3 regions of the Peribacillus sp. FSL R5-0717 genome follow, and region 3 is predicted to be linked to each of the others. Evidence: predicted binding sites of a transcription regulator. Region 3 holds the regulator's gene; each other region holds the start of a gene.
The links. Region 3 encodes CtsR, which represses protease genes until heat stress. Its sites were predicted from a motif close to ATGGTCAATAAAGGTCAAACA; they were not measured.

Region 1 (4,966 bases), 2.6 Mb from region 3:
TTCAAACCGGCGATCCGTGCATTACGAATAAAAGCAATAGCGATAGTGAATATTACAAGAATTTTCTTATCCATTATTTCGAAAACATGGACGGGAAATTCGTCACTGTCTTAAATAGTTATCAAACTGAATTCGATACATTCGATAAATCACTGCTTAAAATCCTGCAAAACGTCATATACGATTACTATTTACAATATAACTATATTTACGAAGCAAGTGAGAAGGTGGAAAAGAATGAAACCATTTCCCCTAATAATTAAAAAAACCACCCTATAAGTGGTTATTTTTTTTGGAAAGGTGATTGTTAATTATATTTTGGACAATTACATTATTACCAATGAGCTCCGACGATTTATTTACATGCTGTTCCCGAAAATCCATGTTCTTTATTTTCTTGGACTTTTTCCCATTTTTGAAATTATTGAAGGCATTTAAAAAAGCTATCTGAATCACTCCCCTTATAGATTAGTATATTCATATTTTGGATAAAATTTCATGAAAAACCTCAATTTACTGAAAAATATTTTGCGTATTTATAGTAATGAAAATTACCTAAACAAAGCAATTATAGACATTTAGAAAAAGTGTATTAAATGTACGAAAAGGTATTTTATTTGCTCTAATCAGTGATTTCTTTGGCTTTATTTATAAGAACTAGAGAAATTTTCCCCAAAATGTTGTATAGTTAGATATGCAGAGATTCGAACAAACATTCGTTTTCTTGAGCAGATTACTTCTTAGAGGGACAGGAGAGAGACAGTGAACGGGACAGCACACATGGCCATAGGGGCAACAGTTGGATTCTTGACGGCAAACACACTTCAAACAGATCCGACCACCACTTTATTCTTGGTGGGCATCGGGGGAGTTTCAGGGCTGATGCCCGATATGGATATTGATGGGAAGTTAAGTAATAGGATTACCTTTTCACATAAGTTTATCCGAACGATAGCACAAACGATTGGGATAATAATGATCATTTATAGTCTTTTGGAAGGCTCTGAAACGGAAAAGTGGATCGGGGCAGGGGCAGGAATCGGAATCATCATTATTTCATCTTTCATTAGGCAAAGACATATGCTGACCTTGACTGGATTAGCGGTATTAGGAGGCGGTTTATCTTTGCAGGAAAGCTGGTTGTGGCTTTTTGGAGTCTATATTATCCTGGCATCCTTTACACCACATAGAAGTTATACCCATTCGATTGCCGGTATCGCTTTCTTTGGCATCATTGCCTTTCAATTCGAAGCCTTTATGGGGATTGACGGAATTTTCGCCACTTGTTCATTAGGATACATAAGTCATTTAATTGCAGATTTGAAATGTTTACCTTTTAATAAACGTGGAGTGAAATTATTTCTTCCATTTTTCTCAAAAGAATTTTGACAGTGGTTTTTTACCGCTGTTTTTTTATGAAGAAAAGATAGTTTATTAAAGGTGCTTTTCAATATATTGAATGGACACTTGATTCGACTTATTTCTATGTTTTATATGGTCATTCTCCCTAAATCTACTAAATGTAACATATTCGTAAAGATCCTGTGATGCGAGTGATATAGCTTTTCTAGTATATTAGGTTTAGCAAATCACATCAGGGGGTAAATAATTTTGTTTAAGAAAATTGTCGTCGGATTGTCATTGGCTATCACGCTTGTAACCGCATCCTTTGCCGGAAACCAAGTGGAAGCTGCTTCATATCATACAAAAGCGATTAAAGTGGCTAAAAGTGAACTAGGTACAAAATATAAAATGGGTGGCATTTCTTCATCAGGTTTTGATTGTTCGGGTTTAGTGAAGTATTCATATCAAAAGGCTGGTAAGAATTTACCAAGAACTGCAGCTGACATATATATAAAAGGAAAGAAAGTTAAAAGCCTGCAAAAAGGTGACTTAATGTTCTTTGCACCAAATAAAGCGAAAAAACCCACACATGTGGCCATATACATAGGAAACAATGAATTCATACACTCGTCATCATCAAAAGGAGTGTCATACGCTAAAACCAATAATAGTTATTGGAAGCCAAAGTATATCGGTGCGAAACGTATATAATAGAAGAAAATCAATCTTAATATAAAAAAGCTAAGAGACTTAATGAAGTCTCTTTCAATTTGTAGACAAAAAGGTTTCGGAAGGTTTCATTCCGAAACCTTTTTGGTTTTTTATTGGAATTGAAGCAGCTATTGCGGAAAGGAAAGCATGGCATGGGTTGAACAACGAGGGGACTTTTAAGAAAGTATCGATATCACCTCAAGTATTAATACTGCTTAAAACAAAAAAGACTGGCAAAAGTATTTTATCTTAAAATTAAAACAAAGATGATTGGAACGGAAGGTGCGAGACTCCTGCGGGAAAAGCGCGTCAAGGGGAGACCCCACAGGTGCGAAGACGCCGAGGAGGCTCCCCGACCGCCCGCGGAAAGCGAGTACCTGGAGTGGAAATCCAACGTTTAAAAATTGTACTAACCTTAAAGAGACTTAATAAAGTCTTTTTTTGTTTTAAAAAATAAGAGTGAATGAGGCGGGTGTGTCCTGAATTGGGTAATCGGTAGTATGAAGCATTCATGAAAGCTTTTTAGTTGACTGGAAATGGATAGTTTAATATGCTTAGCAAACCAAATCGAAGGAATTCCTTTTTTTCAAAAAAATTCCCAGACAAAATTATTGAAAGTCAAAGAAGGTCAATGTATAATAAAGTCAGAAAGTCAAAGAAGGTCAAAGATTTGCTTTCAATTTAATTTTTTAAAGGAGGAGTACTACATGCTTTGTGAAAAATGCCATGTAAACCAAGCTAATATTCAAGTTCACCTAAATATGAATGGTCAGGAGCATGATGTGAAACTGTGCTCCACTTGTTATAAAGAAGAACGAAACAAACTTGGAGCAGCTATGGGCGGAATGGATATGGGGAAATTCCAATTTAACGGATCTCCAAATTCATTCAATCCATTTAATTATAATGGTGTACCAAAACCGGATTCAGCTGAAAATGGCGAGGACGGAGGATTGCTTGAGGAGTATGGCCGCAATTTGACCGATGCTGCTAAAGCAGGACTTATTGATCCGGTAATCGGACGAAATGAAGAGATCAAACGCGTCATTGAAGTTCTAAACAGACGCAATAAAAATAATCCAGTTTTAATCGGTGAACCTGGTGTCGGTAAAACAGCCATTGCTGAAGGTCTTGCTTTAGCGATTGTTGAAGGTTCGGTGCCAGTTAAATTACGTAATAAGCTAGTATATATGCTTGATGTAGCATCCCTTGTTTCCAATACTGGAATTAGAGGGCAATTCGAAGAAAGAATGAAGCAATTGATCAGCGAATTACAGGAAAGGAAAAATGTCATTTTATTCATCGATGAAATTCATCAACTTGTGGGAGCAGGTTCGGCCGAAGGATCAATGGATGCAGGAAATATCTTGAAGCCTGCACTTGCACGCGGCGAACTTCAGCTTGTCGGAGCAACCACTTTATCCGAATATAGGAAAATTGAAAAAGACGGTGCCCTTGAAAGACGTTTCCAGCCTGTACAGGTTAACGAACCTACAACGGCTGAGGCATTGGTCATCTTACGCGGTTTAAAAGAAAGTTATGAATCTTATCATGGTGTAACATATAGTGAGGAAGCCCTAAAAGCGGCTGTTGAACTTTCGAACCGCTACATTCAAGACAGATTCCTCCCTGACAAGGCAATAGACTTAATGGATGAAGCTGGTTCCAAATTGAACTTGACCATCGAAGACGGCCAGGTAGAAAACATGAAAGAACGACTGGCGCAAATTTATAAAGAAAAAGAAATGGCCTTAAAAGAAGAAGCATATGAAAAAGCTGCCGTTCTTCGTGATGAAGAAGAAAAACTGGAAAAGTCATTACAAGCAGGGGAAGATGCAATTAAGCCAACCGTAACCGTTGAAGACATTCAAAATATCATCGAACAAAAAACCGGCATTCCTGTAGGTAAGCTCCAAGAAGATGAGCAAGAAAGAATGGTTCATCTCCAAGCGGAGCTGATGAAAAAAGTAATCGGGCAGGAAGAGGCTGTCAAAAAGGTATCCAAGGCCGTTCGAAGAAGTCGTGCCGGGTTAAAATCCAAAAATCGTCCTACCGGTTCTTTCCTTTTCGTCGGTCCGACAGGAGTCGGTAAAACCGAATTGGCGAAAACTCTTGCCGAGGAATTATTCGGGGACAAGGACGCTATGATTCGTCTTGACATGAGTGAATTCATGGAGAAACATAGTGTTTCCAAATTAATTGGTTCTCCTCCTGGATATGTAGGACATGAGGAAGCTGGACAATTGACGGAAAAAGTTCGCCGCAAGCCTTACAGTATCATCTTATTGGATGAAATCGAAAAGGCACATCCGGATGTCATGCATATGTTCCTGCAAATCATGGAAGATGGCCGCTTAACCGACAGTCAAGGCCGGACCGTGACTTTTAAAGATACCGTGATCATCATGACGAGTAATGCAGGAGTCGGTGAGAAACAAAAAGTAATGGGATTCGGTACAAGTTCAGCTGTGGAAGAGGCTTCAATCCTGCAATCTTTAGGGAGCTTCTTCAAACCGGAATTCTTGAACCGGTTTGATAGCATCATTGAATTCTCTGCATTGAAGAAAGAAGATCTTCTGCAAATTGTTGATATCATGATTCACGAGCTAGACGAAACACTTGCTGCAAATGGTTTATCTTTAGATGTGACCAATGAAGCGAAACAAAGGCTAATTGAACTCGGATATCACCCAACTTTCGGGGCGAGACCGCTCCGCCGTGTTCTTCAAGAACAGCTCGAAGACGGCATCACCGATTTTATCTTTGAGCAGCCTGAAGTTAAGAACTTCACTGCAATTGTTGAAGATAACTCAGTGAAAATTATTAAAACACCATAAAGAGTACTAGAAATGCCTCCAAGACCGTAAAACTGTTATGGAGGCATTTTTTTCTTTTTTTTGGATTCACTTTT
Region 2 (4,966 bases), 430 kb from region 3:
TACTTCACGCATTATTCCTTCTAACTTATCCAGGATTTCAATCCCTTCATCAGTCAGCGTCATGCCAGAGCTGAAGATGTTAACCAGGTTCTGACTTTTCAGAAAATCAACCTCGCCTCTAAGCGTTCGCTCTGTCAAGTTAAGGCTCACGGACAGACTGCGCCTTCCAACCGGCTGCATCATTTTGATATAACGCAGGATATCATATCTTTTTTGCATAACCAAAAGGAAATCGGGCAATAATTTTCTTTGTACCTCGAGTAATGTACGCATATTTAAAACTCCTAAAAAGTTAAGTTGGACATTTAACGTCCCGCGTAGTCATTTTCTGTCCCACTTAAAACAAAAAAATATTCCTGCTACATATTTTATTCTAGCAGGAACGGAATGTTTCTTCAAATGATTTGAAAAATTATTTTTCCAAAAGCCTATTTAGAGCTGATTTATCAACGTTTCCGAACTGAACGATTTCATCTTTCCATTCAACGACAGGAATCATCAGCCCGAATCTCTCAAGCAAATCATCATCTGTATGGATATCGATTTCCTTATAGCCTATGCCTGACTCCACTTTCACTTCTTCAAGTACCTGCTTGGCTTTATCACATAACGGGCATTTATCCCTACTATATAAAACAAACGCGTTCGTTTCCAAAACCACTCATCCTTTTCAGTCATATCTTTTTCGTTTAGATGAAGAAGGGATCCCTAATTGTTCCCGGTACTTGGCAACGGTACGGCGTGCCAGGATAATTCCATGCTCTTCCTTCAGCCGTTCTGCCAAGTCTTGATCCGAAAGCGGCTTTTGTTTATTTTCCCCATTGATGGCTGCCTGGAGGCTCTTTTTCGCTTGCATGCCCGACATATCCTCATCAAGGCCGACCGACTGTAAAGAAGTAGTGAAAAATATCCGCATCTCTATCGTGCCAAATGGTGTCTGTACATACTTCCCCTTAACCGCCCGGCTCACTGTGGACTCATGTATGCCAAGTTCGTCTGCGATTTCTTTCATCGTCATCGGCTTCAAATAGTTCAGGCCATGATGAAAGCATGCCGGCTGTTTTTCGACGATGCACTGAATAACCTTCAATATAGTTTCTTTTCTCTGTTGGATACCCCTGGAGATCCATTGGTATTCCTGCCACTTATCCTGGATAAACCGCTGAACTCCCTGATCCTTATGGCTCTTCATTCGGTTTAAATACCCTTTATCCACATTAAGATTGGGTGTGTTACCATCATAATTCCCGACAAGCAGCATGCCATCCCGAACTTCCACGACCACATCCGGCACTATATAAGAAGGTTTTTCCTGAAAAAAGAGTGATGCCGGACGCGGGTTCAACGTCTGGACATAATCAAAGACCTCTTGAATCTCCTTCAGTGTAACACCGATTTTCTTACTTAGGTCTTTCCAGCGCTTTTCAGCAAAATCGAGGAAATGGTTTTCTATGATCGATTCTGCCAGCAGATTCTCCCCTTCTACTTTCACTTGAAGCAAAAGGCACTCTTGAAGATTCCTCGCTCCGATGCCATGCGGTTCGAGTTCCTGTAAAATCGAGAGACACTCTTCCAAAACGGCCGGAGATATGCCTGGGATGCATATATCATCCAGCTGAGTCCTTAAGTAACCGTTTTCATCAAGGTTATGAATTAATAGAAGCATTGCCTTTTGCTGCTCACCGGAAAACTGCTGGTGATTCACTTGGGACATGATATGCTGTTCCAGCGATATGGTATCTTCACTGATCTGTTCAATCCAATAGTTGGCATCATACGTATTTTTAAGAGTCCGTTTACCTTTTTTGCGGTCAAAAGTTGGCTGAAATAAAGAAGATGTTGGCTGATCTATTGACAGTAATGGGTTCTCCACCATTTTATTTTCTAAAAAAGCCGATAGCTCCTGCGAGGAGTATTGCAGCAATGTAATAGCTTGCATGAGCTCCTGGGTCATTGCCATCTTTAATGTTTGCTGTTGAAAAAGTCCTGCTTTCATATTCATACTCATCGATTCATCCCTCCCCCACTCCATTTTACATTATCAGGAGAAAATTCTACACAAAAACCCATGAAAACGCTTACGATTTTTTTCTGAATAGTTTATTTGTTTTAAATACTATATGTTAGAAACGCAAATTTAACAACTACTTTTATTGAAAAATCACCATTTTTCAATAGTATGGGCGAATATTTTCAAGACAGGACCGACATTACAGGATTAGATGGAATATTACGGAAAACGAGCAATTTCGGCAAAAATTTTAACTCTCCTAAAAATGACCAATAAAAAATCCCCCACTTTATTAAGCAGAAGATTGGTAATGCCCTCGGCAGGAATCGAACCTGCATTTCAAGCTTCGGAGGCTTGCGTTCTATCCGTTGCACTACGAGGGCGTAATAGAAAATATTTTTCAACAGACTTCATTATATGATAGAATTCCCTCCTTTGCAAGGGTTATCAGGTTTAAAACTTTATCATTTGGGTATTATGGGTAATGTGGAAATTCATCCCTGTGCGGCATAATATATAAAACATTCTATCAGGAAGGAGCCTTAGCCAGAAAATTGTCGAACAAATTATCCATAATAGGGTTTGTTTTGTTTGACCTAAATTGACCAAAAAGTGTATCATACATACATAAAGAATTTAAATGATTCTCTTAATCGAAGGAGGAAATGAACATGAATTTAATTCCTACAGTTATCGAACAAACAAGTCGTGGGGAGCGTGCCTACGATATTTACTCCCGTTTATTAAAAGACCGGATCATTATGCTAGGAAGTGCAATTGACGATAATGTTTCCAACTCCATTGTTGCTCAATTACTATTTTTAGAAGCGGAAAATCCTGAAAAAGATATCACTCTATACATCAACAGCCCTGGCGGAAGCATCACTTCCGGTATGGCCATTTACGATACTATGCAATATATCAAACCTAATGTTTCGACAGTATGCATCGGTATGGCCGCTTCCATGGGTGCTTTCCTATTGGCCGCTGGCGAAAAAGGCAAACGTTATGCATTGCCTAACAGTGAAGTCATGATTCACCAACCACTTGGAGGAGCTCAAGGTCAAGCTACGGAAATTGAAATTGCTGCCCGCCGTATCCTTCACTTGAAAGATAAACTGAACCAAATCTTGGCAGAACGTACGGGACAACCTATCGAAGTCCTTCAAAGAGATACGGAACGTGATAACTTCATGACTTCCGAAAGAGCTCTTGAATATGGCTTGATTGACAAAGTCATCACGCGCAGCGTTCTTGATGATAAAAACTCTAAGTAATCCTGCAACAAAAGAAAGGCTCCGGACATCGCCATAAGCGACTTCCGGAGCCTTCTTTTCCATGATAAAAGAAAAGGATGCACATTTAGGCATCCCCTTTTTTAACCCTCTTGCTGAACGAACTCTTCCAATGCTTCTAATGCTTCTTTTTCATCGCGTCCTTCGATGATTAACTTCACGGACACACCAGAACTGATGGCAAGGCTCATTAATCCCATTATACTTTTTGCATTCACTTTCTTTCCTTCTTTTTCAAGAAAAACATCTGAATGAAAGCGGTTAGCTTCTTGTACAAAAAGAGCCGCCGGCCGAGCTTGCAAACCCGTTTTCAATTTTACCTCAACTTGTTTCTCCACCATCTTGATCTCCCCTGTTAGCTTTATTTTTTCGCAGCAATAGCCTCTCCCCCACGGAGCCTGTCAGCTATTTCATCAATCTTTCGCAATCGGTGATTAATCCCGGACTTACTGATGGTTCCCCCGGATACCATTTCCCCAAGTTCCTTTAAGGTTATATCCTGAAACGCTATCCTAAGCTCCGCAATTTCCCGAAGCTTATCCGGTAAAATGCTAAGTCCTACCGTATCCTCGATATAATGGATATTTTCAACCTGGCGCAATGATGCCCCGATCGTTTTGTTCAAATTGGCTGTTTCACAATTCACAAGCCGATTCACTGAATTACGCATATCACGGACAATCCGTACATCCTCGAACCTTAATAAAGCTGAATGGGCGCCAACTATACTTAAAAACTCGGCAATCTTTTCGGCTTCTTTCAAATAAATGATGTACCCCTTCTTGCGTTCAAGTGTCTTGGCCTTCAAGCCAAACTTATTCATTAGCTCACAAAGGGCATCATTGTGCTCTTTATAAAGTGAGAAAATCTCAAGGTGATAGGAAGACGTTTCCGGATTGTTTACCGAACCCCCTGCAAGAAATGCACCTCTTAGATAAGAACGCTTACAGCATTTCTTCCCAACAATAGTATCGGATATTTCATGGAGAATTTCAAAGCCATCGCCTAAAATTTCCAAATCGGTTAAAACCCGCTGCCCTCCGGATGACATCCTGACAATATATACATTGTTCTTTTTAAGCTTCATCTTTTTACGGACCAACAGCTCGACCTGGACCTCATAACTTTTTTTAAGCAGCGTATAAATCCTTCTGGCAATCGCAGCATTCTCAGTTTGAATATCCACAACAAGCTTCCGATTAGAAAATGAAAGGGATCCGTTCATCCGGATAAGCGCACACAATTCCGCTTTACCGCAGCAATCCTTTCCCTCTAATGTTGTAAGCTCTTTTTTTGTTTCTGAAGCAAAAGACATCCATTTCACCCCCAATCGAACGCAGGTAATCTATTTTTATCAATCAAAAAACCGTCCCCGCTTATATCTACGGTTCTATGTGGCTTTTTGTTTCATATACAAGCATATTATAAAGCAAATCCGCCACTTTTTTCGTATCATGGCGTATTACATTCCCTTCATAGCTGAAAATGCGTTCTTGTATGATTTCAAGACCCATCATTTTTAAGCTTTCCACATCATACATGACCGGTTTGGCATATTCAGCTTGATAGCGCTGCTGAATCTCGGTTGGTATTTCCTCATTATTAACAAGTATCCTGTCAATATATGCATTTCCCATATGGTCATATATCGCTTTTATAT
Region 3 (4,966 bases):
CCGCAGTGAATAGGCCCAGGCGACTGTTTAGCAAAAACACAGGTCTCTGCGAAGCCGCAAGGCGAAGTATAGGGGCTGACACCTGCCCGGTGCTGGAAGGTTAAGGGGAGAGGTTAGCGCAAGCGAAGCTTTGAACCGAAGCCCCAGTAAACGGCGGCCGTAACTATAACGGTCCTAAGGTAGCGAAATTCCTTGTCGGGTAAGTTCCGACCCGCACGAAAGGTGTAACGATCTGGGCACTGTCTCAACGAGAGACTCGGTGAAATTATAGTACCTGTGAAGATGCAGGTTACCCGCGACAGGACGGAAAGACCCCGTGGAGCTTTACTGCAGCCTGATATTGAATTTTGGTACAGCTTGTACAGGATAGGTAGGAGCCTGAGAAGCCGGAGCGCCAGCTTCGGTGGAGGCGTTGGTGGGATACTACCCTGGCTGTATTGAAATTCTAACCCGCGCCCCTTATCGGGGTGGGAGACAGTGTCAGGTGGGCAGTTTGACTGGGGCGGTCGCCTCCTAAAGAGTAACGGAGGCGCCCAAAGGTTCCCTCAGAATGGTTGGAAATCATTCGTAGAGTGTAAAGGCACAAGGGAGCTTGACTGCGAGACCTACAAGTCGAGCAGGGACGAAAGTCGGGCTTAGTGATCCGGTGGTTCCGCATGGAAGGGCCATCGCTCAACGGATAAAAGCTACCCCGGGGATAACAGGCTTATCTCCCCCAAGAGTCCACATCGACGGGGAGGTTTGGCACCTCGATGTCGGCTCATCGCATCCTGGGGCTGTAGTCGGTCCCAAGGGTTGGGCTGTTCGCCCATTAAAGCGGTACGCGAGCTGGGTTCAGAACGTCGTGAGACAGTTCGGTCCCTATCCGTCGCGGGCGCAGGAAATTTGAGAGGAGCTGTCCTTAGTACGAGAGGACCGGGATGGACGCACCGCTGGTGTACCAGTTGTCTTGCCAAAGGCATAGCTGGGTAGCTACGTGCGGACGGGATAAGTGCTGAAAGCATCTAAGCATGAAGCCCCCCTCAAGATGAGATTTCCCATGGCGCAAGCTAGTAAGATCCCTGAAAGATGATCAGGTTGATAGGTCAGAGGTGGAAGCATGGTGACATGTGGAGCTGACTGATACTAATAGATCGAGGACTTAACCAACGCTTTTAAAAAAATGAAATACCTTCTTATTATCTAGTTTTGAAGGAACAACGTTCCTTTTATGTTTGGTGGCGATAGCGAAGAGGTCACACCCGTTCCCATTCCGAACACGGCAGTTAAGCTCTTCAGCGCCGATGGTAGTTGGGGGTTTCCCCCTGTGAGAGTAGGACGCCGCCAAGCCATTTAAAAAGATCAGCCATCCGGCTGGTCTTTTTTTGTTTGTAATTAAAAAATTTTTCCGTTTTCAGGGACAGTACGGGCTGGCCTTATTTGAATTGGTTGCCATATCATGAGGAGGAATGGATGAGCTGGGGAAATGGGGCAGAATTCTTAAGGAGAAGAAAAATTTCAGGTTTTACATCCATTTATATAGGGTATTTATATAAGATATTTCAACTTTAATGTTCAATGGGGTATGTAACTACATATAATTTGGAGAAAATGGATATTACAGAAAGAAAATGCGTTTAAGTTGCAAAATGCATTATTCCTTGTATAATAATAGTCAAATATAGTCAAAGTCAGAATGGAGGAGGCTGAGTGAGAAACATATCTGATGTTATCGAAACTTATTTGAAGCAAGTACTTGAAATAAGTCAAAAAGATATCTTGGAGATAAAAAGAAGTGAAATAGCGGATAAATTTCAGTGTGTTCCTTCTCAAATCAATTACGTAATAAATACCAGGTTTACCATCGAGAGAGGTTATGTTGTAGAGAGTAAGCGTGGAGGCGGCGGTTATATACGCATCATGAAAGTGGAATCACAGGATTCCGTGCAACTTATCAACCACTTATTATCGCTTATTGGTTCCAGGGTAACTCAATCGATGGCTGAAGGAGTAATTTCACGGCTGATGAATGAAGACGTCATTAATGAAAGAGAAGCAAAGATTATGATGAGCGTCATAGATAGATCGGTGATTTATATCGACCTGCCTGACCGCGATGAGCTTAGGGCAAGAATTTTAACAGCGATGCTTACTACTTTAAAATATAAATGAAACTGGCAGAGGTGATGAACGTTGATTTGCCAAGAATGTCATCAAAGGCCTGCTACCCTGCACTTCACCAAAATCATCAATGGAAAAAAGACTGAAGTCATGATTTGTGAGAAATGTGCTCAGGAAAAAGGTGAAATGTTCATGGAGGCAGGTGGACCTGGTTTTTCAATAAATAATTTTTTAGCAGGATTGTTGAATATGGAGTCGAATATTCAACAGACAAAGGCAAATGCATTTCCGAAAACGGAAGAGAGGCGCTGCCCGCATTGTCATCGATCTTATAAAGAATTTGTCCATATTGGCAAGTTTGGCTGTGCCGAATGTTATAAAACGTTCAATGAACAGTTAAATCCCATTTTAAAGAGGGTTCATAGCGGCAATACAGCACACATAGGGAAAATTCCAAAAAGGATTGGCGGCGCCATATATCTTCGAAAGCAAATTTTGGATTTGAAAGAAGTTTTAAAGGTCCACATTGATCAAGAGGAGTTTGAGAAGGCGGCAGAAGTAAGAGATAAGGTTCGTTCCCTTGAAAAAAGGTATGAAGCACAAGAGGGAGGCGAGGAATTATGAGCTTGGAAAAGTTTGTAGAAAACGCCTTGAGTTCCTGGATGAGTGCCGAAGGTCCGGAAATCGATATTGTATTGAGTTCGCGGATTCGGCTGGCCAGGAATTTCAAAGACTTTACCTTCCCAACCTCCTTTTCGAACGAAGAAGCTAATAAAATCATTGAATTGATTAAAAAAAGAATCGAAGAGGAAGTAACGCCAGAGATTGGGAAATTGGAGCTATTAGAGATTGACCAATTGCAGCCACTGGAAAAGCGCGTTCTGGTTGAAAAACATTTAATCAGTCCTCATTTAGTTGAAGATTCAGCGAAAAGCGCGTGTCTCCTTTCGGAAAATGAAGAAATAAGTATCATGATAAACGAAGAGGACCATCTTCGTATTCAATGTTTAATGTCGGGGTTGCAGCTAAAGGAAACCTTAAAGATTGCAAATGTTCTTGACGATTGGATTGAAGAATCCATAGACTATGCATATGATGAGGAAAGAGGATACCTGACTAGTTGTCCGACTAATGTGGGAACAGGGTTAAGGGCTTCAGTCATGATGCATCTGCCGGGTCTGGTCCTTACACAGCAGATGAATAATATCATACCGGCTATCAACCAATTGGGGTTGGTGGTTCGAGGGATTTATGGAGAGGGCAGTCAAGCGTTGGGGAATATTTTTCAAATTTCCAATCAAATCACTCTTGGAAAATCGGAAAGGGATATCGTTGAAGATCTAACGAGTGTAGTGCAACAAATCATAGCCCAGGAACGGTCAGCGAGGGATGCATTAGCGAGGACTTCCCACATACAATTAGAAGATAGAATTTTCCGTTCATATGGGGTTTTGTCCAATGCTCGAATAATCGAGACAAAGGAAGCAGCTACATGTATCTCAGATGTTAGATTAGGGATAGATCTTGGGTATATAAAGAGTATTTCCAAAAGCATTCTAAATGAATTGATGATTTTGACGCAGTCGGGATTTTTACAAAAGTACGCAGGCGGCCCTTTAAGACCCCATGAAAGGGATATCCGTAGAGCAGCACTCATCCGGGAACGCTTAAATTTCACGGAATCTTCCTCCTCATAGAGGTTATTGACCCCTTTAGGGAGAATTAAATTTCATGTAATAGATATGGAGCAAGAATAAGCTTCTGCCATTACTTAGAGAATTGCCAGCAATTTTATTCAAAACGAAAATTCTTAAGGAGGAATTCCCTATGATGTTTGGTCGTTTTACTGAAAGAGCCCAGAAAGTATTAGCATTAGCCCAAGAAGAAGCAATCCGTTTAGGTCATAATAATATTGGCACGGAACATATTTTACTGGGCCTGGTCCGAGAGGGTGATGGTATTGCAGCCAAAGCGTTATATGCTCTTGGATTGGGTCCGGAGAAGATTCAGAAAGAAGTGGAAAATTTAATTGGCCGTGGACAGGATACGGCTCAAACGATACATTATACCCCAAGAGCCAAGAAGGTCATTGAGCTTTCCATGGATGAAGCAAGAAAATTAGGTCACTCATATGTTGGGACAGAGCATGTCCTTCTAGGTCTTATACGAGAAGGGGAAGGTGTCGCTGCCCGCGTATTGAATAATCTGGGAGTAAGTTTAAATAAAGCCCGACAACAAGTATTACAACTTTTGGGCAGCAATGAATCAGGTGGTCATCAAGGTTCAGCCGCTGCAAATGCAAGCACGCCGACATTAGATGGCCTTGCCCGTGATTTAACGGCGATTGCAAGGGAAGGAAGCTTGGATCCGGTTATCGGTAGAAGTAAGGAAATACAGCGTGTCATTGAGGTATTAAGCCGTCGTACAAAAAATAACCCAGTATTGATCGGTGAACCTGGCGTTGGTAAAACAGCCATTGCTGAAGGGCTTGCCCAACAGATTATCAATAACGAGGTACCTGAGATTTTACGTGATAAACGCGTCATGACACTTGATATGGGTACTGTTGTGGCTGGCACTAAATACCGGGGTGAATTTGAGGACCGGTTGAAGAAAGTCATGGATGAAATACGTCAGGCGGGTAATATCATCCTATTCATCGATGAATTGCATACATTGATTGGTGCAGGTGGTGCAGAAGGTGCCATCGATGCCTCCAATATCCTTAAACCATCATTGGCCCGTGGTGAATTACAATGTATCGGTGCTACAACTTTGGATGAGTACCGTAAGTATATTGAAAAGGATGCTGCCCTTGAACGTCGCTTCCAGCCAATCCAAGTCGATGAGCCGACAATTGAGGAAT

Region 1: a site for CtsR is predicted at 2,704-2,724, ahead of NYE65_RS25340 (ATP-dependent Clp protease ATP-binding subunit). Genes of this name have one in related genera too.
Region 2: a site for CtsR is predicted at 2,600-2,620, ahead of clpP (ATP-dependent Clp endopeptidase proteolytic subunit ClpP). Genes of this name have one in related genera too.

Annotation. Positions count from the first base shown of each region.
Region 1 covers NZ_JBBOOF010000001.1:5,300,126-5,305,091, reverse strand. Annotated here, with positions in the region: gene NYE65_RS25355 (hypothetical protein) at 1-263, shown strand, start outside; gene NYE65_RS25350 (metal-dependent hydrolase) at 763-1,389, shown strand; gene NYE65_RS25345 (C40 family peptidase) at 1,612-2,055, shown strand; gene NYE65_RS25340 (ATP-dependent Clp protease ATP-binding subunit) at 2,763-4,892, shown strand.
Region 2 covers NZ_JBBOOF010000001.1:2,253,043-2,258,008, forward strand. Annotated here, with positions in the region: gene NYE65_RS11025 (sugar-binding transcriptional regulator) at 1-273, opposite strand, end outside; gene NYE65_RS11030 (glutaredoxin family protein) at 413-661, opposite strand; gene rpoN (RNA polymerase factor sigma-54) at 671-2,008, opposite strand; tRNA gene NYE65_RS11040 (tRNA-Arg) at 2,323-2,394, opposite strand; gene clpP (ATP-dependent Clp endopeptidase proteolytic subunit ClpP) at 2,683-3,288, shown strand; gene NYE65_RS11050 (HPr family phosphocarrier protein) at 3,390-3,647, opposite strand; gene whiA (DNA-binding protein WhiA) at 3,668-4,621, opposite strand; gene NYE65_RS11060 (gluconeogenesis factor YvcK family protein) at 4,689-4,966, opposite strand, start outside.
Region 3 covers NZ_JBBOOF010000001.1:2,682,736-2,687,701, forward strand. Annotated here, with positions in the region: rRNA gene NYE65_RS13105 (23S ribosomal RNA) at 1-1,149, shown strand, start outside; rRNA gene rrf (5S ribosomal RNA) at 1,214-1,329, shown strand; gene NYE65_RS13115 (CtsR family transcriptional regulator) at 1,690-2,151, shown strand; gene NYE65_RS13120 (UvrB/UvrC motif-containing protein) at 2,173-2,724, shown strand; gene NYE65_RS13125 (protein arginine kinase) at 2,721-3,797, shown strand; gene clpC (ATP-dependent protease ATP-binding subunit ClpC) at 3,928-4,966, shown strand, end outside.